One region of the Ensifer sp. KUDG1 genome, then DNA from elsewhere that is predicted to be linked to it. Evidence: riboswitches for the same ligand, from Rfam matches in the RefSeq annotation. Region 1 holds a riboswitch; each other region holds the start of a gene.

Region 1 (7,385 bases):
CGGCGCTCCTCGCTCAGACGCTCCAAAGCGCGCTGGAATTTGTAGCCGATATAGTAGCCATGCACCGCCTCGTCGCGAATGATGAGGCGGATCATGTCGGCGGTGTTGGTGAGCTTGGCGCGGCTCGACCAGTACATCGGCAGGTAGAAGCCGGAATAAAACAGGAAGCTCTCGAGAAAGACGCTGGCGACCTTCTTCTTCAAGGGATCGCCGGAGGAATACTCCGCCATGATCAGCGCCGACTTCTTCTGCAGGAACTCGTTTTCCTCCGACCAGCGATAGGCGTCGTCGACGTCAGGCGTCAGGCAGAGCGTCGAGAAGATCGAGGAATAGGAGCGCGCGTGCACCGCCTCCATGAAGGAGATGTTGGAAAGCACCGCCTCCTCGTGCGGCGTGGCCGCATCCTCCATCAGTCTGACGGCGCCGACGCCGTTCTGGATCGTGTCGAGCAAGGTGAGGCCGGTGAAGACGCGGATCGTCAGCGTCTGCTCCTCGGATTTAAGCGTCGCCCAGGAGGAAATGTCGTTGGAGAGCGGCACTTTTTCCGGCAGCCAGAAATTGCCGGTGAGCCGGTTCCAGACCTCCAGGTCCTTGTCGTCCTCGATGCGGTTCCAGTTGATGGCGCGGATGCGGCTTGCGGGTTTGGTGTGCATGTTCATCGGTTTGCCTTTTTGGGTCGTGTCAGCCCCTCATCCACGCGGTGAGGGAATTGCCCCTCATCCGCCTGCCGGCACCTTCTCCCCGCGCGCGGGGAGAAGGTGCGAGCCGCACCGTCCTAACGCATCCATCAGCGTTTCGTGGGGCACGTCCCCTCTCCCCGCGAGCGGGGAGAGGGCTAGGGTGAGGGGCACTTGATGGGAACGCGGCGTTAAAGCGCGCAGGAAACGCAGCCTTGGACCTGCGTGCCCTCGAGCGCCATCTGGCGAAGGCGGATGTAGTAGATGGTCTTGATGCCCTTCTTCCAGGCGTGGATCTGGGCGCGGTTGATGTCGCGGGTCGTCGCCGTGTCGCGGAAGAACAGCGTCAGCGACAGGCCCTGGTCGACGTGCTGGGTGGCCGCCGCATAGGTGTCGATGATCTTCTCCGGGCCGATCTCGTAGGCGTCCTGGTAGTATTCGAGATTGTCGTTGGTCATGAAGGCGGCCGGGTAGTAGACGCGGCCGATCTTGCCTTCCTTGCGGATCTCGATCTTCGAGACGATCGGGTGGATCGAGGAGGTCGAGTGGTTGATGTAGGAGATCGAGCCCGTCGGCGGCACGGCCTGGAGGTTCTGGTTGTAGAGACCTCCTTCCATCACTGCCCGTTTCAGTTCCAACCAGTCTTCCTGGGTCGGGATGACAATGCCGGCTTCCTCGAACAGCGCCTTCACCTTTTCGGTCGCCGGCAGCCATTCGGCCTGGGTGTATTTGTCGAAATAGTCGCCAGAGGCGTATTTCGAATTTTCGAAGCCGGCGAAGCTCTTGCCTTTTTCGACCGCCAGCCGGTTCGATGCGCGGATGGCGTGGTAGGTCACCGTGTAGAAATAGATGTTGGTGAAATCGATGCCTTCTTCGGAGCCGTAGAAAATGCGCTCGCGCGCGAGATAGCCGTGCAGGTTCATCTGCCCGAGGCCGATCGCGTGGCTGTCGTCGTTGCCCTTTTCGATCGAGGGTACGGACGAGATGTGGCTCATTTCGGAGACGGCTGTCAGTGCCCGGATCGAGGTCTCGATCGTCTGGCCGAAATCCGGGCTGTCCATGGCAGCGGCGATGTTCAGCGAGCCGAGGTTGCAGGAGATGTCCTTGCCCATGTGCTTGTAGGAGAGATCGTCGTTGAATTCGCTCGCCTCGCTCACCTGCAGGATCTCCGAGCAGAGGTTGCTCATGGTGATGCGGCCGGCAATCGGGTTTGCCCGGTTCACCGTGTCCTCGAACATGATGTAGGGATAGCCGCTCTCGAACTGGATCTCGGCGATGATCTGGAAGAAGTCGCGCGCCTTGATCTTGCGCTTGCGGATGCGGGCATCCTCCACCATCTCGCGATACTTCTCCGTCACCGAGATTTCGGTGAGCGGCACGCCATAGACCTGCTCCACGTCATAGGGCGAGAACAGGTACATGTCCTCGTTGTTGCGAGCGAGCTCGAAGGTGATGTCGGGGATGACGACGCCGAGCGACAGCGTCTTGATGCGGATCTTCTCGTCGGCATTTTCGCGCTTGGTATCGAGGAAGCGCATGATGTCGGGGTGGTGGGCATGCAGGTAGACAGCGCCCGCGCCCTGGCGCGCGCCAAGCTGGTTGGCGTAGGAGAAACTATCCTCGAGCAGCTTCATGACCGGGATGACGCCGGATGACTGGTTCTCGATCTGCTTGATCGGAGCGCCCATCTCGCGGATGTTGGTGAGCGACAGCGCCACGCCGCCGCCGCGCTTGGAAAGCTGTAGCGCCGAATTGATGGCGCGGCCGATGCTCTCCATGTTGTCCTCGATCCTCAGCAGAAAGCAGGAGACGAGCTCGCCACGGCTCTTTTTGCCGGCATTGAGGAAGGTCGGCGTCGCCGGCTGGAAACGGCCGGAAATGATCTCGTCGACGAGATCGCGGGCAAGCGCCTCGTTGCCGCGCGCCAAGGCCATCGCCACCATGCAGACGCGGTCTTCGTAGCGTTCCAGGTAGCGCTTTCCGTCGAAGGTTTTGAGCGTATAGGACGTGTAATATTTGAAGGCGCCGAGGAAGGTCGGGAAACGGAACTTCTTCGAATAGGCGTGGTCGTAGAGATCGCGCACGAAGTTGAACGAATACTGGTCCAGCACTTCCTGCTCGTAGTAGCCCTCGGTCACCAGGTAATCGAGCTTTTCCCGCAGGTTATGGAAGAAGACCGTGTTCTGGTTGACGTGCTGGAGGAAGTATTGCTTCGCCGCCTGCCGGTCCTTGTCGAGCTGGATCTTCCCCTCCTCGTCGTAGAGGTTCAGCATCGCGTTCAGCGCGTGGTAATCCAGCGCCGCTTCCGTCGCCTTCAAGGGGCGTTCGAGTGTTGTGACGTCCAAAATCGTTCCATCCCGTTTTTGACATTGGCGACGTCCTCGTCGGTTCCGAGCAGCTCGAACCGGTAGAGAAAGGGCACCCGGCATTTGGCCGAGATCACGTCGCCGGCGATCCCGTAGGTCGCGCCGAAATTGCTGTTGCCCGCTGCGATCACGCCGCGGATGTGAGAGCGGTTGCCCGCGTCGTTCAGGAAGCGGATCACCTGTTTCGGCACGGCACCTCGGCCATCGTCGCCGCAATAGGTCGGCACGACGAGCACATAGGGCTCCGAGACCGTAAGCGCATCTTTACCCTCCTTGAGCGGTATGCGGGCTGTGCGAAGGCCGAGTTTCTCAACGAAGCGATGGGTGTTTTCCGAGCGGCTGGAAAAATAGACGATCAGCCCCATTGCTTCTCTCCCTCAGGAAAGCGCGCTGATCATGTCTGGGCGGAACCCCGCCCAATGCCGTTCGCCGGCGACGACCACTGGAACCTGCCGGTAGCCGAGACCCTGCACGAGCGCGAAACCGTCGGAATCCTCGGAGATATCGACGATGCGATAATCGATGCCCTGACGGTCGAGCGCGCGGGTGGTGGCGGTGCATTGGACGCAGGCGGGTTTGCTGTAGACGGTGATCGACATGGGTTCCTCGTGAGGGTCTGGCAAATGAGCGCAAAAAATCGGCGGGTCGCGCGAACGCGAACCGTGGGCTTGGCGATCGGGCACGAAACATCGCTCCCCGGTCGCTTCGACCGGAGTTGACGTCGTCAAGCTGGCCCAAGGTCGGTTACGCAACCGGGCCGGCTCGTTTTGCTCGGGCGCTCAGGAATTCCGCGGATGCGGGTTTTCAGGGCGCGGCCTTTCGATCAGGCGCGCAACAACGCGCACCCGTCCGCAGAAGGTGGATCTGAACTGGAAGAAACTGACATGACTTCACCCCGAAGCTTTCGACAGGCTGCCGGGGAGACGTCGAGACGATCCGGCAGGCTCATCCTGCCGCAATGCACCCAACCCCTCCGGACACCCCGCCCGTGGACGTTTGTTGCTCGAGGCAGGTCTCCTGGCTTACGGGTCAAAGCTTCCATCCCGACCTTCCCGAGGCCTCATGCCTCAGTGGTCCAATTCCGGACAGTTGCTCGCCGTCTACAGTTGCGGGGGCAGCTACGGCATAACCTTGGGCGGAAACCCGCCGGCGCACCGTATTCCCGTCTTAGCTCCCAATCCTTGCGAATCGGAAGAACCTCGAACACTAGATATAGTAGTTCATCGCAAATCTGCGTCAATAGGTTCTATATGCTGAAGGCGGGAGTGCAGAGGTCTTTTCTTTTTCGGTGTGGATAACGGGGAGTAAATGGCGGCGCGCAATCAATCCTGTGGATCGGGGGCGCCATGAGCGGCGCCCCCGGCTTGCTCAGGCGGCGAAGGCCGCAACTGGGCGGTTGCGGCTGTCGACAGCCACCATCACGAAAGTTCCGGTGACGGTCAGCACGCGCACGCCGCTGAGCAGTTCTTCCGACCAGAGCTCGACGTCTATCGTTGTGGAACTGCGTCCGGTCCGGGTGACGCGCGCCAGCGTATCGACGATCGTTCCGGCGGCGACACGCCGCTTGAAATCGCTACTGCAGGAGGCGAGCACCATCGCTTTGCCGGTCAGCCGGGTCGCGGCGACGAAGGCCGCCTTCGTCATCCGGGCGAGTGCATCGCCGCCGAAGAGCGCGCCGGCGCTGTTGGTCTGGCCCGGAAAAACGATGTCGGTCATGCCGACGAAATCCGCCGCGGGCACCACCGGCGCGGGCTCGGCGAGCGGCGGAAGGCGCCAGTCGGCACCTTTGTCCTGCGGCATCCCAACCATGGTGAACTGTCCGCGTGAGCAAAGATCGCGGCCGCCGGTCGCAAGGTCTTCGGCCACCATCTCGACGTCGACGACCATCGAGCGTCGCCCCACGCGCACCGGGCGGCCAGAGAAACTGACGATCTGGCCGATGCGGGCGGGTGCGCGAAAGTCGATCCGGTCGCAGGAGGCGGTGACGAAGGGAACGCGGCCGTGGCGGGTGGCGACGATGAAGGCGATCCGGTCCATCAGCGCCAATGCGGCACCCCCAAAGAGGGTGCCGTGATGATTGGTGTCGCCGGGAAAGACGATATCGACGAGGGTCTGTGGCGCCGGGGTTTCCCCCGACGCCGCTTCCGGGTGGTCCGTCATGCGCGAAGCGCCTTGTAGGGATCATCCGCGAAGGCCTGGCGCAGGGCGCGCGCCGCCGCCACCATGTTGACAAGCGCTGGCCGGGTTTCCTCCCAGCGCCGGGTCTTCAGCCCGCAATCCGGGTTGACCCAGATCTGCGCCGGCGTCAGCCCTTCGGTCGCGCGCTCGATGAGGTGCACCATTTCATCCACCGCCGGTACGCGCGGCGAATGGATATCGTAGACGCCCGGGCCGATCTCGTTCGGATAGGCCCTTCCGGTGAACGCGCCGAGCAGTTCCATCTTCGATCGCGACGTCTCGATCGAAATCACGTCGGCATCCATCGCCGCGATCGCCGGCATGATGTCGTTGAACTCCGAGTAGCACATGTGGGTGTGGATCTGGGTGGCGTCGCCGACGCCGGCGGCGCTGAGGCGGAAGCACTCCACCGCCCAGTCGAGATAGGCCTTGCGGTCGGCGGCCTTGAGCGGCAGGCCCTCGCGCAGCGCCGGCTCGTCGATCTGGATGATGGCGATGCCCGATGCCTCGAGGTCCCTGACTTCGTCGCTGAGCGCCAGCGCGATCTGCCGGCACACCACCGACCGCGGCAGGTCGTCGCGCACGAAGGACCATTGCAGCATGGTGACCGGACCCGTCAGCATGCCCTTGACCGGGCGATCGGTCAGCGACTGCGCAAAGGCCGCCCATTCGACAGTCATCGGGTTTGGCCGGGAAACGTCGCCGAAGATGATCGGCGGGCGCACGTAGCGCGAACCGTAGCTCTGTACCCAGCCACTTCGGGTAAAGGCGTAGCCCGAGAGCTGCTCGCCGAAATACTGCACCATGTCGTTGCGTTCGAACTCGCCGTGTACCAGCACGTCGATGCCGATCTCCTCCTGCCAGCGCACCGCCTGCTCGGTTTCCCGGCGCAGATACGCGGTGTAGTCGACATAGCTGAGTTCGCCCTTGGCATGCAGGGAACGGGCCTGCCGTACTTCCGGTGTCTGCGGGAAGGAGCCGATCGTCGTCGTCGGGAAAAGCGGCAACGGCAGCGCGTCCGCCTGGAGCGCGCGACGGGCCGGGAAGGGAGACCGGCGCTCGCTGTCGGCTGCCGTCAGCGCCTTCAGTCGCCCGGCAACAAGTGGATCATGGATCCTGAGCGACGTCAGCCGCGCCTTGGCTGCTTCGATCGAGGCCGCAAAGACCTTTTCCGGGCTGGCAAGCCCCGGCTCGAAGGCACGGGCGAGAAGGCTTAATTCATTGAGCTTCTGCACGGCGAAAGCGAGCCACGAGGCAAGCTCCGGGTCGAGCGCCTTTTCCATGCCGAGGTCGACGGGCACATGCAGGAGCGAGCACGAGGGCGCAAGCTCGATCCGGTCGCGGCCATGGGCAGAGACCAGCGGCTGCAGGCGGCGGAACAGGCCGGCAAGATCCGTCCTCCAGACGTTGCGGCCGTCGATGATGCCGAGCGACAGCACCCGGTCAGCCGGAGCGGACTGGATGAGGACCTCGATCTGCTGCGGCGCGCGCACGAGATCGACATGCAGGCCCGCGATCGGCAGCGCCAGGGCGCTCACCATATTTTCGCCGATCGAGCCGAAATAGGTCGCAAGCATGATCCGGAGCCCGGGAACCTTCGCCCGGAACGTATGATAGGCAAGGTCCAGGGCCTGCCTTTCCCGGTCGGTGAGATCGAGCACCAGACTAGGCTCGTCGATCTGAACCCAGTCGGCGCCGGCATTGGCAAGTTCGGTGAGCAGCTCGACGTAAACGGGAAGCAGGCGCTCGATCAGGTCGAGGGGATCGAAATCTCCGCCCTTCGCCTTGCCGAGCTTGAGGAAGGTCACCGGGCCAAGCAGGACCGGGCGGGTTCGATAGCCGAGGGCTCCGGCCTCGAGAAAGGCTTCGAGCGGCCGGTTATGCGTCAGCGCAAAGCGTTGATCCGCTTCGAATTCGGGCACCATGTAATGGTAGTTGGTATCGAACCACTTGGTCATCTCGAGTGCGGCGTTGCCGCCGTCACCCGCATGCGTGCAACCGGAAGCGCAGGGCGAACCCGTCGAGCCGCGCGCCATAGCAAAGTAAGTGTCGAGATCGACGGGACCGCCCTTCCAGCCATAGGCGGCCGGAACCGCACCGACGAGCACGGCAGTATCGAGCACGTGGTCGTAGAACGAGAAATCGTTCGAAGGGAGGATATCGA
Region 2 (7,385 bases), on a different contig from region 1:
TGCCGGGTTGGTGCGGCGTCACCGATTGAACCGGCGCCTCGCGGTTCAGGGCACTGGGGTCTAGCGCGCAGCCGATGAATGTGCGGTCAGGATGAAGCGCCTGTAGACGAAGGTGCGGAGGCAGTTTCGCAGGTTGGCCGACTTGCGCTGGGCACGAGCGACCGGCGCATGGGACATTTTCTCGATCCCTTTGAAGCCCGCCTCCTCCAACAGACCGGAAAGCTGCTCGAACCGCAGCCCGCGACCGAAAGGCAGGGCACGCATGATCTCGGCATGGCGTTGGCTCAACGACCCGTCGTAATAGGGATCGGGCCCGGAAAACCTGTCGATCAAGGCCACCAGGCGTTCGGCGAGACGTCCGATCGGAGAAGGCTTCGCCCAGTCCCCGTCATAGATCACCAGCTTCCCACACGGTCGCAGCAGCCGGTGCCACTCGCGAAAGGTCGCCTCGGGCGCGGTAAGCGTCCAGACGAGGTGGCGACAAACGATCGCGTCATAGGCCGCGTCCGGCTCCATGGTGTTTTCGGCATCGGCAAGGATGAAGCGCAGCCGCGGTTTCCCGGCGTGTTTCGCCTTGGCGACGGAAAGCATCGCTTCGGAGAAGTCCAGCGCCGTAACCTCGTGACCGAGATCGTGGATGAGCCTTGTGACCTCGCCCGTGCCGCAGGCGAGTTCAAGCACGCGCAGCGGCTTCACGCCAAGGGCGGTGCGGATCGGTTCCTGCCAGGCGGAAAACTCGGCTGCGGAAAGGATGCCGTGGCCGAAAGCGAGGTCGAAGGTTCTCGCGCGCTCCGACCAGTAGCTGCGGATCGCTTCCTTCAGATGAAAATTCGCGCGCCCTGCCCCTTCTTCGGTGTCGTTCGTCACTTTCCGAAACCGTTCCTGGCAAGGATCTCGTCAAACCGCTTGCGCGCCCGGGCCGGAACCTTGGCCGCCGCAAAGCCTGTGTCGACCTTCGCATCGCCGACGCGGATCACCATCACCATTCCCATCGCGAAATGGGGCGAGCACTTGATCCCGTAGAACCCCTCCGCGTCGAGCGTGACCTCGATCTCCTCGTTGATCCCGCCCTTGAAACCAGCGGTACCTTCGGGAACCATGCCGTCGACGGTCGCCGCGTTGTGGCCGCTGGTGGCAGCGATGAATTTCACCGTGTCGCCGGGGGCGATCTGGAGGAAGTCCGGCTCATAGACCATCGGTCCCGAAGCGTTTCGGTTGAGCATCTTCACCTCGTGCATTTCTGCTTGGGCGAACTGAAAAGCGGTGAGAAACAGGGACAATCCGAGGAGAAGCGCGCGCATGTAAATCCTTGCTAGGCTGAATGAAAGCGAAAGATGGAGGTTCCGTCCTCGGGGTCGACGACGATGCTCGCACGAACACCGAAGACGGCGGCGATCCGTTCGACGGTCAGGACTTCACGCGGCGGCCCCAGCGCCACCAGCCGGCCGGCGGACATCATGCCGACGCGGTCGCAGCCAAAGGCCTGGTTGAGATCGTGTAAGGCGACGACGGAGGTTATCGGCAGGTCAGCCACCAGCTTCAGGATCGAAAGCTGGTGCTGGATATCCAGGTGATTTGTCGGCTCGTCGAGCAACAGGACCTGCGGCTGTTGCGCCAAGGCCCGCGCCAGGTGAACCCGCTGGCGTTCCCCGCCGGAAAGTGTTGCCCATGAACGGTTTTCGAAGCCCGCCATATCGGTATCGTCGAGCGCTTGCCTGACAATCCGGTCGTCTTCGGCCGACCAGGGCTGCAGCGGCGTGAGCCAGGGCGTGCGGCCAAGTTCGACCGCATCGCGAACCGAGATCGCTTCCGTCGTCTCGGCTTGCTGCTCGAGGAAGGCGATCAACTGGGCAGCCTGGCGGCGTGGCATGGCGTGCAGCATCTGCCCGTTGATCCGCACCTCGCCCGACGTCGACCGGACGATGCCGGCCAGCAGCCGCATCAAGGTCGATTTGCCGGAGCCGTTGGGGCCGACAAGGCCGAGTGTCTCTCCCTGCCGCACGGCGAGATCGACGTGGGAAACGATCGCCTTGCCGCGGACGGACCAGCCGAGGTCGCGTGCTTCCAGGATCATGATCGGCGCCTCCCGCGGATAAGGATCAGGGCAAAGGCCGGTGCCCCAACCAGGGCGGTGATCACGCCGATCGGCAGCACCTGGCCAGGAACGATCGTCCGCGACAGGATATCCGCCGCGATCAGAAAGACCGCCCCGATGAGGGCGGTTGCCGGGCCGAGCCGGCCATGACGCACACCAACCAGGAAACGGGCCGCATGCGGTATCACGAGCCCGACGAAGCCGATGGAGCCGACAATGCTGACCATCACGGCCGTGACCAGCGCGGTAAGGCCGATCAGCACCACCTGGACGACCCGCACGGGCACGCCGAGCGACGCGGCGGACTCCGCCCCGAAGGAAAAGGCGTCGAGCGCACGGGCGTACCAGATGCAGGCCCCGAGCCCGACAAGGGCCACGGGCACGGCCAGCCAGACGTCCGGCCATCGCGCACCGCTGAGGTTGCCGAGCAGCCAGAACATGATGCCCCGCGCCTGCTCCGCGTTGGCCGACTTGGTGATGATGAAAGACGTCAGTGCGTTGAACAGTTGCGATCCGGCGATGCCGGCAAGCACGATCTGCCCTGTTCCGCGCAGGGTGACCCCGCCACCGGCGGCACGAGCGAGGATCGCCACCATGAGGAAAGCTGTCACGGCACCGACAAAGGCGCCGAGCGACATGGAGACCGCGCCGGCGCCGAGGCCTGCGACAGTGACGGCCACGGCGCCGGTCGAGGCGCCGGCGGAGATGCCGAGAAGATAGGGATCCGCCAGGGCGTTGCGCAGGAGGGACTGGAGCACCATGCCCGAAACCGCGAGGCCCGCCCCGCAGCAGGCGGCAACGATCGCCCGCGGCAGGCGGTAGTTCCAGATGATCCCGACATCGATGGGATCGAGCCCATAGGTCGCGCCGAAAATCTTGTTCGCCAAGGTCTGGAGAACCGTCAAGACGGGTATCGGCGTTTCGCCGATGCAGGTTCCGGCAAGAACGGCGGCAAACAGAGCCAATGTCCCCGTGGCTGCCCGGCCAAGCCGGGAAGCAGGGGCGCGCCGCGAGAGGCCGGTCTTCACTTCGCCAACCCGAAATCCTTAAGCGCAGCGGAGAGAACTTCGATGCCGGCGACCGTTCTGATCGTGGCGTCCATCGCGTGCGCATCCATGACGACGATGCGGTTGTTCTTCACCGCATCCATCTGGCTGGCAACCGGATCGGTCTTCAGGAACTCGATCTTCTTCAGGTAGTCGTCGGCCGGAAAGCGCCGGCGATCCATCTTGGCGATGACGATCATGGTGGGGTTGGCCTTGGCGATCGTTTCCCAACCGACGACCGGCCATTCTTCGTCCGAGCCGACCACGTTGCGGATGCCGAGCTTGTCCATCATGTAGGCAGGCGCTCCCTTCCGGCCGGCCACATAGGGATCGATGTCCATCTCCGCGCTGGAGAACCAGAAGGCCGCAGACACATCCTTCAAATTTAGCGCCTTGGCCTGCTCGATGGCGTTGGCCTCACGCTTGGCGAGTTCTGCGACGAATGCCTCGCCTTTGTCTTGAACATCGAAGATCTGCGCGAGTTCACGCACGCCCTGATGGATGCTGGCAGTCGAGAAGAGCGCGCTGCGCGTGCCGTCCACACCCACCGAGTTGTCCTTGGCGACGCAGTCGGCCGGCAGGACATAGGTCGGAATTCCCACTTCGTGGAACTGGGTTCGGGTCGCAACAATCCCTTCGGGCCCGACGTGCCAGACGAACTGCACGGCGACGAGCCCCGGTTTCTTGGCGACGAGGCTTTCAAAGCTCGGGTCGTTGTCCGCCAGGCGCGGAACCTTGGCATTGACCTCGGCAAATTCCGGCAGCACGTCATTGAACCAGACCGACGTACCCGTAACCTTGTCGCCGAGGCCGAGCGAATAGAGAACCTCGGTTGCCGCCTGCCCGACGGTCGCCGAGGTCGCCGGCGCCTTGTCGAAGGTGATCGTCTCGCCGCAATTGTCCAGGGTCAGCGGATAGGCGGTGGGTTCGGCAGCAGCGGCGGTGGCGAAGAAGGCGAAGCCAGAGGCGGCAAGCAGGAAACGCGAAGCGGTCATGGCACATTGTCTCCGATCTGTTGATCGCGCGGATCGGAGGGGACGAGCCAGGACGCAATGATCGAACCGATGTTCAAGAGAACATCGACAGCCGGCACTTGTGGCGCGACCAACGACATCGACAACCTCCCCGGACACCCCGCCCGGCTTGTTCAGTTACAGGTGTCGGTAGGTCTCCTGACTGACGGGTCTTGGCTCCCTCTCGGCCTTCCCGGACCATCGCCCAGTGGCATTTTCGAGAGAGGACTGGCCGCCTACAGTTGCGGGGGCAGTTTCGTTTCGCGGCGAGCCGCGGCGAATTCCCTGTTATTTCCTTTCGGAAACCGACGAGAATTCACTACTCAACGAACGAGTGGAGCGCAAGCATGAAAGCGGCGCTTTCGAAACCACTTGCCAAGAAAGGTAGAAATTCTCTCGCGTCTCGTAATTTCACTAAATATCACTCCCCGCAAATAGGGAGAACATTGCCGATTGTCGAAAACTATACACAAATGAATACTGTTTAAGTGATCCGTAATTCACACCATCCTGGGATTTACCCTTCGAGGCCAGTCTTCAGCCTGTCGAGAATGGCCACGGCATGGGCGGCATAGTCGCTGATCCAGCGGTCGTGAATGTGCTTGATCGGCAGCGCATTGAGATAGTTCCAGCGCTCGCGTCCTGCCCGCCTGACGATGATCAAGTCGGCGTCCTCCAGCACGTTCAGATGCTGCATCACGGTGCAGCGATCCATGTCTGAAAAGGCCGCGCAGAGCATGCCCGTGGTCTGCGCCTCGCCCTTGAGACGATCGAGCATCGCCCGCCTGCGCGGGTGAGCCAATGCCTTGAAAACCAGATCTTCGTCCTGCTTGCTTGACATGTTATGTTTTTACAACATATTGAAATCGGACGCAACGGAGACGGCGCCGATTAGACCGGTTTGCGAGCTTTCGCGAGCTCTCCAACCGAGCCTGATGGCAGGACTCCGTCGGTCGGAGTTCAGCCTTGCGCCGACACCTCCAAGCAAACCGCCCCAAAGGGAGATGATTGAGAATGCTGCCTAAAATCGCTTCAATGGAAGAGTGGCAAGTCGCACTCGAACAACAGATTGCCAGGGAGAAGGCACTTACCCGCGCACGCGATGAAGTGAGTGCCGCGCGCCGACGCTTGCCGATGGTCAGGATCGACAAGGACTATTCGTTCGAGGGGCCCGAAGGCACGGTAAGCCTCGCCGACCTCTTCGACGGACGGCGGCAACTGATCGTCTATCACTTCATGTTCGCGCCCGGATGGAAGGCGGGCTGCGACGGTTGCTCCTGGGTCGTGGACGCGATGACCCATCCGGCGCATCTCAACGCACGCGATACGTCCATCGTGGTGATTTCGCGCGCGCCGCTGGAGACGCTGCAGAAATACCAGGCCCGGATGCAGTGGCAGCACCCAGTCTGGTACTCTTCCATGGCGAGCGACTTCAACCACGACATGGGAGCCACGGTCGCCGATCCGGATGACCCGACAAGGACCAGCGAGCGCCATGGCGTCAGCATCTTCCTCAGGGACGGCGATCATATCTACCGCACCTATTTCAACGGTGCGCGTGGCGTCGAGTATCTCGGCAGCATGTGGACCTATCTGGATCTGACGCCCTACGGTCGCCAGGAAACATGGGAAGCCTCTCCCGCGGGATGGCCGCAGACAGAACCCTATGTCTGGAACCGGCGGCACGACGAATACGGGACCGAACCGGCTTTTTGATTTTCCGCGGCGGCGAACATGGAATTGTCGAGCCGCCGTTCCTACGTCTTGTCTGGCCGATCGCCAGACCTGCGTCATTGTCGCGCGCCCGAATAGGGATCGCGGCAATGGTGAAGGGATGCCGCCGGCCCGGCAGGGAGCGCCGAACGTGGGGATGGATCGCGCTTCTAAGAGGCGCGCCGATGGGGGCGGCAATCGATGGGAAACGAGACGCAAGACCGCAAGGACGGTCCGGCACCGAGCGGCAAGAAGTTTTGGCGGCGACGCGGCGTTCGGATTGCATCGATCATGTTGGCCGCCCTGCTTCTCCTGGTGGTCGCGCCGCTTGCCGTCATTCTCTACCCAACGCTGAAGACCTATCCCCGGAGCGACTTTCCGGCCGCAGCCTCGCAACTGGAACGCAACAGGCAGGACCTTGCCCATCTGCGGCGCCTGATCGAGGTTGACCGAAGCTTTTCGCCAGCCGCCCAGGCAGCGTTTACGGGCTCCCTTGATGCGATCGAACAACGGGCCGGCGATCTCGACCGCGCTGGCCTGGCGATGGCGGCTGCAAAGGCGGTCGCGCTCGCCGACAATGGGCACACCAGTGTCGTCGGGCTTGTCGGTGGTCACAGTTTCAATGCGGTTCCCGTCCGGCTCGGCTGGTTTGCCGAAGGCCTGTTCGTGATCGCAGCGACAGGCGAGCAATCGCACCTTCTGGGCGGAGAGATCCTTGAGGTGAATGGACGGGCGACGGAGGCCGTTGTCGATGCGCTGCGGCCCCATTTCGGCGGACCCGCCAATCTCGGCAGGGAATTCGTCCCGAATGTCGCAATTTCGCCGGAACTGCTCCATGCCGCCGGCCTTGCCGAAAGCCCGCAGGAAAGCGCCTATCTCATCCGTCTTAAGGATGGAAACGTCGCGCAAATCCCTCTTCTTGCCACGCCCGGCGCGCCGGAACCGTTAACCGCCCATGTCTGGCCACGACGCGATTTCAGTCCCCTGTCGCAGACCGGTCGCGACGTCGGGTGGCGGCACGTGCTCGACGACGTCACGCTGCCGGCCTATCTCACGCGCCCCGACGCCAATTATTGGCACCACTACCCCTTGCCCGATCTGCTCTATGTCCAGATCAACCGCATCAGGGATGCCACGCCGGAAGGCCTGTCGCAGGGGCTCGCCAAGATGCTGGATGAAGCGGAGAAAAAGCCCATACGCAATGCAGTCGTCGATCTGCGGTTCAACAATGGCGGCAACTACGAATTGACCGCCGATTTCTCGCAAAGGCTCCCGGCCATCCTGCCGCCTGACGGACGACTGTTTGTGCTGACCAGCGCAAATACCTTTTCGGCGGCGATCAGCACGGCGGCGCGCCTGAGGCATTTCGGCGGCACGCGCACGGTGCTTGTCGGCGAGCCGATGGGAGACCGGCTGCAGTTCTGGGGTGAAGGCGGCCGCACGGTTTTGCCGAACTCGAAGATCACTATCCGCTATTCGACGGCCTATCACGACTGGGAACACGGATGCAGCCTGTCG
Region 3 (7,385 bases), on a different contig from region 1:
GGTGCCGCAGATGCCGCCTTCGCAGGCAGCGCCGATGCGCACCCCATTGGCGCGCGCCGCCTGCAGGATCGTCTGGCCGGGCTTGGCCTCGACCTCCTTGCCGCTCATGGTGAAGGCAACCTTGGCCGCCTGGACCTCGCCCTCGTCTCCGGCACCGGCGCGCACGGCGATCTCTTCGGCGGCGGGTGCCGCCGCCGGCTGGAAGCTCTCCTCGTGATAGCGGCCCATGTCGAAACCGGCCGATTTCAGCATCTCGCGCACGCCGCGCATGAAAGGCTCGGGGCCGCAGCAAAAGACGGTGCGGTCCATGAAATCGGGCGCAAGCAGCGGCAGCTTGGCGCCGTCGATGCGGCCGCGCAATCCGTGCCAGCCGTGGCGCGCCTCATGCCCCTCGACGATGAAGCCGAGGTTGAGCCCGGACATCTGCGTGGCCAGGACTTCCAGTTCCGAACGGAACAGCAGATCGTCCGGCCGACGCGCGCAGGAGATGAAGGTCACATCCGTCTCCGGCACGCAGTCCGCCATCCAGCGCGTCATCGACATCATCGGCGTGATGCCGGAGCCGGCCGAGATGAACAGGTACTTGTCGCCGGGATGGCGCACGAAGCTGAAATCGCCGAGCGGACCGAAGGCTCTCAGCTTCATGCCCGGCTTCAGGTGGTCGAACATCCAGCGGGTGCCGATGCTGTCGGCCTGCGCCTTCACCGTGACCGCGATTGAAAGCGGCCGCGACGGCGTCGACGACAGCGTGTAGGTGCGCATGACCGGCTCGTCGGCGACGGGCAGTTCGAGCGTTACGAATTGCCCGGGCAGATAGCGGAACCAGGCGGGCTTTTCCGCCCGGAAGGTGAAGGTCATGACATCGGCGGTCTCGACCACCGCCGATGTGCATTCGAGCATCTGCTGCCGGTCGATCCAGACATGCAGCGCGTCGAAATGGTGAAACGAGGAGGCCATCTGCATGTCAGGCGACCCTTGAAAGCGGAGCCGCGTCGCCGGCAAGGCGCTGCTCCATGAACTTGCAGTACCACTCGACGAACTGCATCACGCCGCCTTCGTGCTCGGGCGAATAGGGACCGGGCTCATAGGCCGGCGAGCGGATGCCGAAGGCATTCTCCTCGACGATCTGGCGATCCTGATCGTTGGTCTCGGTCCAGACATGCGTCAGTTCTTCGAGATTGTAATCGATGCCTTCGACCGCATCCTTGTTGACCAGCCACTTCGTCGTCACCTGGGTAAGTTCAGGCCCGAGCGGCAGTACGCGGAAGGTGATGGCGTGGTCGGCAAGCACATGGTTCCAGGTGGTCGGGTAATGGAACATCAGAAGCGTGCCGATCTGGCTCTGGGAAACATCGGCCGACAAAGCCCGCCTGACGGCGCGCGCGCCCGACATGGTGTAGCTTTCGGCATTGTCGACAAGCGGCATGCGGGCGGCGCGGAACTGGCCGGTCGGCGACATCCTGAATTCGCTCGGCAAGCCTTCGGCCTCGCATTTCGCCCAATGTTCGGCGATCACGGGATCATCCTTGGCGCCCTGCACCCCGGTCGCGGTCGGGGCTTCCGGATAGGTGCGGCAGAGTTCTGGATGATTGGCGGCGCAATGGTAGCACTCGCGGTTGTTCTCCCAGACGAGCTTCCAGTTGCCCTTTTCGATGATCGTGCTTTCGAAGGCGACCTTGGTTTCGCCGAGGCGGTGCGGCGCGAGATAGGGCGTGACCAGTTCGCGAAATGCCGCGAAGTCCGCAGGGTTCTCCGAAAGATTGATGAAGATGTAGCCGCCGACCGTTTCGCAGTGGATCGGTTTCAGGCTGTGGGCGGCCTTGTCGAAATCCTCGCCCATCTGTCGGGCGAACAGCAGCGAACCGTCGAGCTCGTAGGTCCATTGGTGATAGGGACAGACGAGTTTTGCCGACGAGCCCTTCTGCTGCGTGCAGACGCGGGAGCCGCGGTGGCGGCAGGAATTGTGCAAGGCGCGGATCGTGCCCTGGCGGTCACGGGTGATGACGACGGGAAAGTCGCCGACCTGGACGGTGAAGTAATTGCCGGCCCGCGGGATCTCGCAGTCATGGCCGATGAACAGCCAATCCTTGTACCAGATGTTTTCCAGATCCTGCCGATAGTAGTCGGGATCGATGTAGAAAGCCCGATCGAGGCTGTAGCCGTCGCGCCGACCCTTCAGCTTTCGAAGCATATCGTTTCTGGTTTCCATGTCCTGTCCTCATGCGCCATGTCTTGGAGAGGCAGGACAGGAACCCGCACGGGCGCACGCCCATGCGTTGTCGGCTCCGATCCGGCTGCCCGCCGCAACCCGTTACGGTTATGTCCGTCAAGGCTGGTTTCCGGGCTCAGGAGCCGTCCCTTCGGACCAGCCCGGCGCCTTCCCGGACGAACCGTCCAGTGGCCTTTGCCGAGGCTTTCGCTCCACCACCGTTGCGGGGGCAGCGCCGGGATTTGACCGGCTTCCCAATTCTCCGCCTTCTCTTCGAAGACGGCACCTTGAGTAAGGATATGTAATCGCGGAAACCGCCCTGGCAGCTGCCGGATAGCGACATCCAATTCCAGAATGACGACACGGGAAAAACCGCCATCACCGGCGCCTCTCTTAGATTTTTTACACTACAAACATATAGATAGCCCACATCTTGGGCATTTGCCGCCTTTTGCGGCGCGGGCGGCGCAGACGCGGGAAAGCTTCGCCCGTTTGCGACATCCCGTCAGATAGGGAACGCTCATGATGCAGCCAGGAGGCAATCATTCATTAACCATGAGCCGCTAGCCTAGCCGGCGGACGAGAGAGGTCCTGCAGGCAGGCAGATGGCGCGCTGACGATCATGGCAAAGTTGAGATACTACGACGCGGCAGCCGAGGCGCCGCCGACAATCCCGCCGAAGACGGCGGTTCATACCGAATTCCTGCGCACGGGCCGGATCAATCGCAGGCAATGGGTGCCGAGCGAACGGCGCTACCTGAGCTATGAGGAAGTTGCGGACAGGACGGGCAAGAAGCTCAACACCGCCGGCGACACGACCCATAAGCGGATCAACGGCTTTCACACCTCGATCCAGTTCCCGAAGATGATCTTCCACCGCACGCTCGTCGGCCGGCCGCATCTCGGCTACTGTCACGTGACGGCGGCGCGCACGCCGGTCACGCCCTCCAAGGACATCACCTGGTCCTTCTACTTCGCCAACTTCTACTGCGACCTCGGCCATGAGACGCATTTTTTCGAAGGCATCCAGCCCGGCTATTCGCGCATGTATTTCGCCGTCGCCATCGAACCGGGCGCGGAAGCCGGCCAAATGGTCATCAACCGCAATTTTCGTGACAACGGTCTGCTGTTTCGCACCGACGATCCCAAGGTCGCGCTGAAAAACGTGCTGATGCTCGGTGCCAAGGACGACGCGTTGCGCCGCATCATCCGCAGCCTCTGAGCCGAACCGGTTGCTTCAAAGAAAATCGTTCTGTTTTTCCGGTGCGTCCGTTAAGGAAGCATCGGAAAGGAAACGGCATGGCTGAGATCATCGATACGGAAAGGGAACCGGACCGCGCGATCGCGCGCGCCTGCGCCGTTCTTGCCGAAGGCGAACCGGTCGCCATTCCGACCGAGACCGTCTACGGCCTTGCCGCCGACGCCACCAATCCTGATGCGATCAGCCGCATCTACGAGATGAAGGGGCGCCCGCGCTTCAATCCGCTGATCTCGCATGTCTCCGACATGGCGATGGCCGAAGCCCATGTGCATTTCGATCCGGTTTCCCGGCAGCTGGCCGAAGCCTTCTGGCCCGGCCCGCTGACGCTGATCCTTCGGCAGCGCGCCGCCAGCACGGTTCATGCGCTGGCGTCCGCCGGCCTCGACACGCTCGGCATCCGCATGCCGGACGGCTTCTCGCGCCGGGTGATTGCCCGCTTCGGACGCCCGCTGGCTGCGCCCAGCGCCAATACCTCGGGCAAGATCAGCCCGACCAGTGCGGCCCATGTGGAGGCCGATCTCGGTGGAAAACTGAAGCTGATCCTCGACGCCGGCCAGGCCCAAATCGGCCTTGAGTCGACAATCATCAAGGTCGATGGCGACGAGATCCGGCTGCTTCGGCCGGGTGGCCTCGATGCTGCCGAGATCGAACGCCTGCTCGACCGTCCGGTGATCCGGCCGGAGACGGCAGGAGCGACGATCGAGGCGCCGGGCATGCTCGCCTCGCACTATGCGCCCGGCGCTGCCGTCCGGCTCGATGCCGCCGAGGTGCATGCCGGCGAAGCCTTGATCCGTTTCGGCGGCAATCGGATCGCCGGCGAGGAACAGGCGGCCATCGTTCTCGATCTCAGTCCGGCTGGCGATCTGCGCGAAGCCGCCGCCAATCTCTTCGACTACATGAAGCGGGCGGATGCCAGCGGCGCAGAGACCATCGCCTTCGGGCCGATCCCTTCGGACGGGCTGGGGGAAGCCATCATCGATCGGTTGCAGCGGGCAGCCGCACCACGAGGGTAAGATGGCGTGCGGCATCTTCTGCGCACCCGCCCTCAGCGAACGGCGCCAATTGCGGTTATGATCGCCGCCGACCAGGAACCGAGGATCACATCCTCAGATCGACCGATCCGATAGCGCACAGGCGCAACGCGAAGTGAGGCCCATGACCACCCTTCCCTCTCCCGAACTCATCGCCTCCTTCGCCGACATCGTCGGCAGCGCCAACGTGCTGACGGCCGAACCGGACAAGGCGCGCTATCTCGTCGAATCGCGTGGACTTTACCGCGGCACGACGCCGATGGTGCTGCGTCCGGGCTCCGTCGACGAGGTCTCGCGCATCATGAAGCTTGCGAGCGCCACCCGTACGGCGATCGTGCCGCAGGGCGGCAACACCGGCCACGTCGCCGGGCAGATCCCGCGGGAGGGCAAAGCGGACATCGTTCTTTCGTTGGAACGGCTGAACCGCATTCGCGACGTCGATCCGGTCGGCAATGTCATCGTCGCCGATGCCGGCTGTATTCTTGCCGACATCCAGAAGGCGGCGGACGAGCACAATCGCCTGTTCCCGCTGTCGCTCGGCTCGGAAGGTTCGGCCCGCATCGGCGGCAACCTCTCCACCAATGCCGGCGGCACGGCCGTGCTTGCCTATGGCAACATGCGCCAGCTCTGCCTCGGCCTCGAGGTGGTGCTGCCGACCGGCGAAATCTGGGACGGCCTGCGCCGGTTGAAGAAGGACAATACCGGTTACGACCTGCGCGATCTCTTCATCGGTGCCGAAGGTACGCTCGGCGTGATCACCGGCGCCGTGCTCAAGCTCTTTCCGAAGCCGCTCGGGCATCAGGTCGCCTTTGCCGGGGTTGGCAGCGTCGAGCATGCGCTCGCTTTGTTCGAAAAAGCGTCCAGCCTTTGCGGGCCGGCTTTGACCGGTTTCGAGCTGATGCCGCGGCTCGGCGTCGAATTCACCGCCAAGCATATCCCCGGCGTTCGTGACCCGATGGACACGATCCATCCCTGGTACGCGCTGATCGATATCTCGACATCCGATAGCGCCGAAAGCGCGGAACGGATGGTGCAGGATCTTCTGGAACAGGGATATGCGGCCGGCCTCGTCGAAAATGCCGTGATCGCCGCCAACGAGACACAGGCCAAGGCGCTGTGGCACATGCGCGAGAGCATGTCGCCGGCGCAGAAGCCCGAGGGCGGCTCGATCAAGCACGATGTCTCCGTGCCCGTCTCCAGCATTCCGGCCTTCATGAAGGAGGCGGATGCGGCCGTCATGAAAGCCATCCCCGGCGCGCGCATCTGCTCCTTCGGCCACATGGGCGACGGCAACATCCACTACAACATTTCGCAGCCTGTCGGTGCCGACAAGCAGGCCTTCCTCGACCGCTGGCGCGAAATCAACGCCATCGTCCACGGCATCGTGCTTGGGTATAACGGCTCGATCTCTGCCGAACACGGCATCGGCCAGCTGAAGCGTGACGAACTCGCCGAGGTCCGGACGCCGATCGAAATCGAGCTGATGCAACGCATCAAGCACGCCTTCGATCCCGCTGGTATCATGAACCCCGACAAGGTGTTGCGCGCCGACCGATGACGACGGCCCGTCTTGCGCGGCGGGCTGCGAAGCAGCCGCCGCGCTCAAGCTCGGCCATCAGGGGGCTGGCGTCAGCGACCACCTGCGCGTAGCTGCGAGAGCGTCATCAGCGTTTCGGCACTGACGCTACCGCCTCCGCCACCGGTCAGGATCGCGAGACCAGGCGAAACGTCCTGGTTGTTTTCGACGTCATAGAGTGCCGTGAAGCGCTGCAGCAGCTTGTCGATCTTCCCGGGCTCCTGCAATTCCTTGAGGTTGATCGTGCGCTCGATATAGGCCGCCTGGGCTTCGATCTTGGCGTTCTGCAAGCCCTCCGGCATGCTGTAGGCGGTCTTGATCACCTCGAACAGGGCGCGGTCGGCCAGGATGTCGTATGCCGTGTTGATCTCCGGGGCCTTGCGCTTGAAGTAGAGCGCAAGACGAATGCCGCCGTTGTCCGCGCCTTCCCGTTCTTCGAGGGACTGGTTGAGGAAGAGATCGACCGTGGTGATGAGACCTCGACGGGTCTGGATCTGGCCTGCCTCGCCCCTGACGATCTTGCCGTCCTTGTCGAAGTTGAAGGACGAGACGATCTCGCGGTATTTCAGCCCGTTCGGGTCGGTGTTGATGAAACTCTTCGGATCTTCGAGATCCGACGTGAACATCTCCCTGAGATAATCGCTCTTGACCGTCTCGGGATCGATACCGGAGCCGACAAGGACCAGATCGACCAGTCGCCGGTTCTTCAGGAAGTCATCCAGCGTTTCGATCTTCGCGATCTCGGCGGTGTAGTATTTGGCTTCGTCCTGGGCCTTTTGCTTGGCGACCTTCTTCTCGTCTTCGGTCCCGAAGCGGGACTTGGCGATGATGTAGTCCCGCGCCGTGCTCATGATGTCGTTGTCGCTCTGCGCGAGTTTCGGCGCGCCGAGTGTTCCGTCCGGATTGAAATTGAACGCCTTCACGAGCTTGACGTAGCGCTCGTCACGCAGCGTGTTGGCATAGCTCCTGGGATCGTTGAGATCGCTGGTCAGGATGCGCTTCAGCTCACGCGTGCTCAGCCCCTCTTCTTCGAGCCCGAAGGCGCGCAGCGTGAACGTCAGCACGCCCTTGTCGGCAAGCAACTTGTCGACCGATTCCATCGAGTTGACCAAGAGCTTGAACCTCCTGACCACGGCTTCGTCTTCGGCATCGCCCTTGTCGTTGTAGCGCACCATGTAGCTGTCGGACGTCTTCTTCAACTGATCGGCGTCTTGGGCCGTCTTGCCCGGCTGCAGCGTGCCGTCGGCCTGGAAGTTGAAGGCCTTGTGCAGTTCCTTGAAGGCGGCATTGTACTCGCCGCCCTGTGTG

The links. A riboswitch is a leader RNA that binds a small molecule or an ion and turns the genes downstream of it on or off. The one in region 1 is predicted to bind cobalamin.
Region 2: it holds a riboswitch for cobalamin, as region 1 does, so the genes downstream of both, M2267_RS14120 (ABC transporter substrate-binding protein) here and nrdH (glutaredoxin-like protein NrdH) in region 1, are expected to answer to the same signal.
Region 3: it holds a riboswitch for cobalamin, as region 1 does, so the genes downstream of both, M2267_RS04150 (aromatic ring-hydroxylating oxygenase subunit alpha) here and nrdH (glutaredoxin-like protein NrdH) in region 1, are expected to answer to the same signal.

What each region holds. Positions count from the first base shown of each region.
Region 1 is NZ_JBNDIG010000006.1:170,415-177,799, forward strand. It holds gene nrdF (class 1b ribonucleoside-diphosphate reductase subunit beta) at 1-659, opposite strand, end outside; gene nrdE (class 1b ribonucleoside-diphosphate reductase subunit alpha) at 869-3,022, opposite strand; gene nrdI (class Ib ribonucleoside-diphosphate reductase assembly flavoprotein NrdI) at 2,992-3,408, opposite strand; gene nrdH (glutaredoxin-like protein NrdH) at 3,421-3,642, opposite strand; cobalamin riboswitch at 4,034-4,260, opposite strand; gene M2267_RS17130 (acyl-CoA thioesterase) at 4,412-5,203, opposite strand; gene metE (5-methyltetrahydropteroyltriglutamate--homocysteine S-methyltransferase) at 5,200-7,385, opposite strand, start outside.
Region 2 is NZ_JBNDIG010000004.1:347,561-354,945, forward strand. It holds gene M2267_RS14095 (ParB-like protein) at 1-29, shown strand, start outside; gene M2267_RS14100 (class I SAM-dependent methyltransferase) at 61-867, opposite strand; gene M2267_RS14105 (pseudoazurin) at 864-1,301, opposite strand; gene M2267_RS14110 (ABC transporter ATP-binding protein) at 1,313-2,074, opposite strand; gene M2267_RS14115 (FecCD family ABC transporter permease) at 2,071-3,123, opposite strand; gene M2267_RS14120 (ABC transporter substrate-binding protein) at 3,120-4,136, opposite strand; cobalamin riboswitch at 4,287-4,479, opposite strand; gene M2267_RS14125 (ArsR/SmtB family transcription factor) at 4,672-4,995, opposite strand; gene M2267_RS14130 (DUF899 domain-containing protein) at 5,169-5,870, shown strand; gene M2267_RS14135 (hypothetical protein) at 6,159-7,385, shown strand, end outside.
Region 3 is NZ_JBNDIG010000001.1:845,932-853,316, reverse strand. It holds gene M2267_RS04155 (2Fe-2S iron-sulfur cluster-binding protein) at 1-963, opposite strand, end outside; gene M2267_RS04150 (aromatic ring-hydroxylating oxygenase subunit alpha) at 965-2,209, opposite strand; cobalamin riboswitch at 2,314-2,514, opposite strand; gene M2267_RS04145 (DUF6656 family protein) at 2,832-3,431, shown strand; gene M2267_RS04140 (L-threonylcarbamoyladenylate synthase) at 3,509-4,483, shown strand; gene M2267_RS04135 (FAD-binding oxidoreductase) at 4,626-6,059, shown strand; gene M2267_RS04130 (DUF1217 domain-containing protein) at 6,131-7,385, opposite strand, start outside.